Regions from separate parts of the Corynebacterium camporealensis genome, predicted to be linked through region 2. Evidence: riboswitches for the same ligand, from Rfam matches in the RefSeq annotation. Region 2 holds a riboswitch; the other holds the start of a gene.
What was found. A riboswitch is a leader RNA that binds a small molecule or an ion and turns the genes downstream of it on or off. The one in region 2 is predicted to bind thiamine pyrophosphate.
Positions count from the first base shown of each region.

Region 1 (2,200 bases), 910 kb from region 2:
TTTTCGCGCCGACGGTAACTGCGGCACGGGACGGGTCGCGAGGACATCGGCGACGGGGCCTTCGCTGACGATGGTGCCCTGTTCCAGACAAAGGGCGCGGTCGAGGACGTGCTCCCAGGGCTGCGCGTTATGCTCGACGACGATGAGTGTCGCGCCGGTGTCAGCGACGATGCGGTCGACAGCGTCGATGACAGACGCAGCTCCCGCGGGGTCGAGGTTGGCGGTGGGTTCATCGAGAAGCAGCACGCCTGCGCCCATGGCGATAACACCGGCAAGTGCCAGGCGCTGTTTCTGGCCACCAGACAGCCGGTCCGTGGGGTGGTCCAGTCCTACCTCGAGGCCAACAAGGTCCACAGCGTGGTGGACGCGGCGCCAGATCTCGTCGCGTTCGATGCCGAGGTTCTCGCAACCAAAAGCAACGTCGTCGCCGACACGACCGTAGACAACCTGCGAGTCGGGGTCTTGGAGGACCAAGCCGACGGGGACGTCGCGGCCGGGTTGCTGGGTGTCGCCGTAGGCATCATAAAGCATGATGCTTCCGGACTGCTGGCCTTCATCGTCGCCGCCGAGAACTCCTGCAATAGCGGAGACCAGCGTCGATTTGCCAGAACCAGAATCGCCGCACAGCAGCACCCGTTCACCGGGCTGAATATCGAAATCAATGTCCTGCAGCGCAGCAGTGCTGCGGCTTGCGTGCTTCCAACCATAACCCCGGGCGCGAATGCCCGTGGCCGCCACTTAACGTGCCTCCCGGCCTACCGCGAAGCGATCCAGCACGCCGGTGCGTGCCAAAGCTTGGACCAGGAAGTAGCCTACGATGCCGGCGATGACGATACCCGAAATCGAGGTCGCGATGAGGTAGTAGATGTTGAACTCCAGGGAGCGTGCCAGGTTGCCGGAGGTAAACAGCTCGAGGATGAAGGCACCTACGCCCGCACCCAACCCGGCGAGTGCAGCAACACCAAGGTTGAAACGCTTGTAGAGGAAAATCGCGAAAATGATTTCCGCGCCTAGCCCCTGGGCCAGACCGGAGTAAAGCGTGCCGATGCCCCACTGCGAGCCGAGTGCTGCCGAGACAGATGCTGCAAGCGTTTCGACGTAGATGGCCGCACCCGGCTTGCGGATGACAAGGCCACCAATGACACCGGCAATGAGCCAGCCACCAGTAGCAATGCCACCAAAGCCAGGGGTGAGCGAATCCATGGCGAGGAACCATGCGTAGCCAACAGAATTCCAAACCAGGAACAGCAGGCCGCAGGCCACGCCCAACACGGAGGCCACCACGATGTCGATGACGCGCCACGACAGCGTGCGCTGCGGTTTAACAGAAGCGGTGGCAGGGGATGAAGATACAGAGGTACCCAAAATTTCTATCCTTCCTATCGCCGGTATTACCCGGATCAGGTTCGACGGTTCTACAGGCGGTCTCGTCTGTAGTCTCAGCCCCCAGCGCGGGAGCACCCGTTAGATTGCCGCTTCAGCATAGCAAAATCCCCGTTCTATACCCCTTAACAGGGCCAGAACGGGGATTTTCGCGTTTACCGCTTTAGAACGGGAAGTCCTCATCCAGCGGGACGGAGGCGCCGGTGAACTCGGCAAAGCCGTCATCGCCGTAGATGGAATCGCCGTAAGTCGGGATGGAGTACGCAGCGTTGCGTGCGGCCTCGGTCGGCTTGACGGAGATGTTGCGGTAACGAGAGATACCGGTACCAGCCGGGATCAACTTACCGATAATCACGTTCTCCTTCAGACCGATGAGCTTATCGGAGCGCTTGTTGATAGCCGCGTCGGTAAGCACACGCGTGGTCTCCTGGAAGGAGGCTGCGGACAGCCAGGACTCGGTAGCCAGGGAGGCCTTGGTAATACCCATGATCTCCGAGCGCAGCTGAGCCGGCTCGCCACCTTCGGCAACCTGTGCGGCGTTGATCTGCTTGGCCTCAGAAAGGTCAACCAGGGTACCCGGCAGGAACTCAGTGGAACCTGCATCGATGACGGTACCGCGACGCAGCATCTGGCGGATGATGATCTCGATGTGCTTGTCGTGGATGGCCACACCCTGGGTGCGGTACACGGCCTGCACTTCGTCGATCAGGTGCTTTTCGACGCCACGGCGGCCCAGCACCTCCAGCACATCGTGCGGGTCGGCAGCACCGCGCATGAGGCGCTCGCCGGTCTCCACGTGGTCACCATCGCGCAGGGA
Region 1 covers NZ_CP011311.1:331,520-333,719, reverse strand. The annotation lists gene UL81_RS01630 (ABC transporter ATP-binding protein) at 1-738, opposite strand, end outside; gene UL81_RS01625 (ECF transporter S component) at 739-1,365, opposite strand; TPP riboswitch at 1,359-1,473, opposite strand; gene UL81_RS01620 (DNA-directed RNA polymerase subunit beta') at 1,547-2,200, opposite strand, start outside.
Region 1: another riboswitch for thiamine pyrophosphate. It lies ahead of UL81_RS01625 (ECF transporter S component); the one in region 2 lies ahead of thiM (hydroxyethylthiazole kinase).

Region 2 (2,200 bases):
CGGTGGGGTCAGTACCGGCAATCGAGAGAACACGTGCGGGTTGCTGGGTCTTAGCCACGGTAGGCCTCCTTGAGTTCGCGTGCGGCAGCAGCAGGGTCGTCGGCTGCCATGATGTCGCTGACCACGCAGATTCCTGCGAAGTCAGTCTGGGTGAAATCAGCTGCGTTGTGGCCTTTAATGCCACCGATAGCTACTGGAGTAGTGCCGACCTCGCGTGCATGAGTGGCTAGCTTGGCAGCAGCCTCCACGCCCATTCCTTCGGGGGCGTCGGCTTTGGTGGCAGTCGAAAAGACAGGTCCAATACCGACCACGTCAGCACTCGCAGCGGCCTTGATTTCTTCTGGTGTAGATGCGGATACGCCGAGCAGCTGGTCAGGTCCGAGGAGCTCGCGGGCCTTTTCCATGGCCATATCGGATTGGCCCACATGGGCATGGCAGCCAAGGCGTGCGGCGACCTCGACGCGGTCGTTGATAAACAGCGGGATATCGCCGAGCTGGTCGAGAAGTTCGCGTCCCATGGCTTCGATCTCTTCGTCGCTGGCGGTCTTGTCGCGCAGCTGCACGACGGTCACGCCACCCTCGACGGCTTTGAGCACTGTGGGAACGACGTTGTCGCGACCACCAGCTAAGTCTGGGTCGGTAATGAGATAAAGCGAGTAGTCAATCACTTGATGGTCACCTCGTTTGCGATAGCAGCACCGTCTAGTTCATAGAGCGCATCCAACCAGGCCACGGCGAAAGAGCCAGGGGCGCTAGCGCTGCGGACGGCGACGCTGCCCGCAGCAGAGGCGTGTGCGTGTGCGGTAGCTACTGCGACGAATGGGTCGTCGTAGGCACCCAGGTAGGCCGCGCACAGAGCACCAAGCGCACAACCGGTGCCGGTGACTTTCTGCAGCAGGGGATGCCCGCCTTCAATGAGCACGTGTTGGTTGGCATCCACGATGAGGTCCTTCGGGCCCGATACACCGACAACAGCGCCAGTTTTCTTGGCTAGTTCTTGAGCGGCAGCCAGTGCATCGTTGACGTTGGCAGTGGATTCGGTACCGCGGCCGCCGGCGCCACCATTGAGCGCGATGATTTCCGAGGCATTACCGCGAATGGCTGCCGGGTGCTGTTGGACGACCTCGCGGGCAAAGTCGCTGCGGAGTTTCGGTCCACCCATGGCCACCGGGTCGAGCACCCATGGCGTGTGGCCCTGTGCACCGGCGATGGCAGCACGCATACCGCCGTATTGCTCAGTGGAGGGGGTTCCGATGTTGATCAGCACACCATGGGCGATCTGGGCGAACTCTTCTGATTCTTCTGGAGTATCCAACATCGCTGGGCTAGCGCCCGCGGCCAATAGTGCATTGGCGGTGAAGTTGGTGACGACCTTGTTGGTCAAGCATTGTACGAGCGGTTCTACCTTCTGAAGGCAGGCATGCGCATCAGCAAAATCCACAACAATTCCTTCGCTAGTTCTAACTGAGAGCAGGTTCAATGGGTATTTCTCAGCCCCGCTGGCGGGGCACCCCATGTTGTATAAGTCCCGAGGCTAGCAATCATTCGTCGACTATCGCAGCAACTTTTTACTCGCGTACCCCCGAAGGTGTGAAAACAGCAAGAAGACCACCTGCATGTTGCAGATGGTCTTCGTTCAGACGGCGCTTAGGGGATTACTCGCCCTGCTTCTTGCCGATGATGTTGCGTGCGTGGCGCTGCTGCTGGGTGATTTCCAGGTTGCCGCGGTTGCGGGAAACCAGGTTGGTCAGCCAGTTGACGGTCACAGCCAGGCGGGAGCGCAGGCCGGTGACGTAGGTGAAGTGCAGTGCCATCCACATGACCCATGCCGGGAAGCCGGTGATTTCGGTCTTGCCCAGCTTCACGACGGCCTTGAAGCGGGAGATGATCGCCATGGAGCCCTTGTCGAAGTAGTCGAATGCCTCGTTCTCGTCGGCAGTCGACTCCTCGTCGACCTTGGCCTCAATCAGCTTGGCAGCGTGGCCACCGGTCTGAATTGCGACCTGTGCCAGACCCGGCAAGCGGTCCAGACCCATCATGTCGCCGATGACGTAGACGTTGTCGTAGTTGCCAACGGTCAGGTCCTTGTTGACCGGAACGCGACCAGCGCGGTCAGCCTCGACACCAGCCTGCTCAGCAATGGACTTGCCCAGCGGGGAAGCAGCCACACCAGCGGACCAGATCTTGGTTGCGCCCTCGA
Region 2 covers NZ_CP011311.1:1,243,802-1,246,001, forward strand. The annotation lists partial or broken gene UL81_RS05795 (bifunctional hydroxymethylpyrimidine kinase/phosphomethylpyrimidine kinase) at 1-668, opposite strand, end outside; gene thiM (hydroxyethylthiazole kinase) at 665-1,447, opposite strand; TPP riboswitch at 1,429-1,525, opposite strand; gene UL81_RS05810 (NAD(P)/FAD-dependent oxidoreductase) at 1,656-2,200, opposite strand, start outside.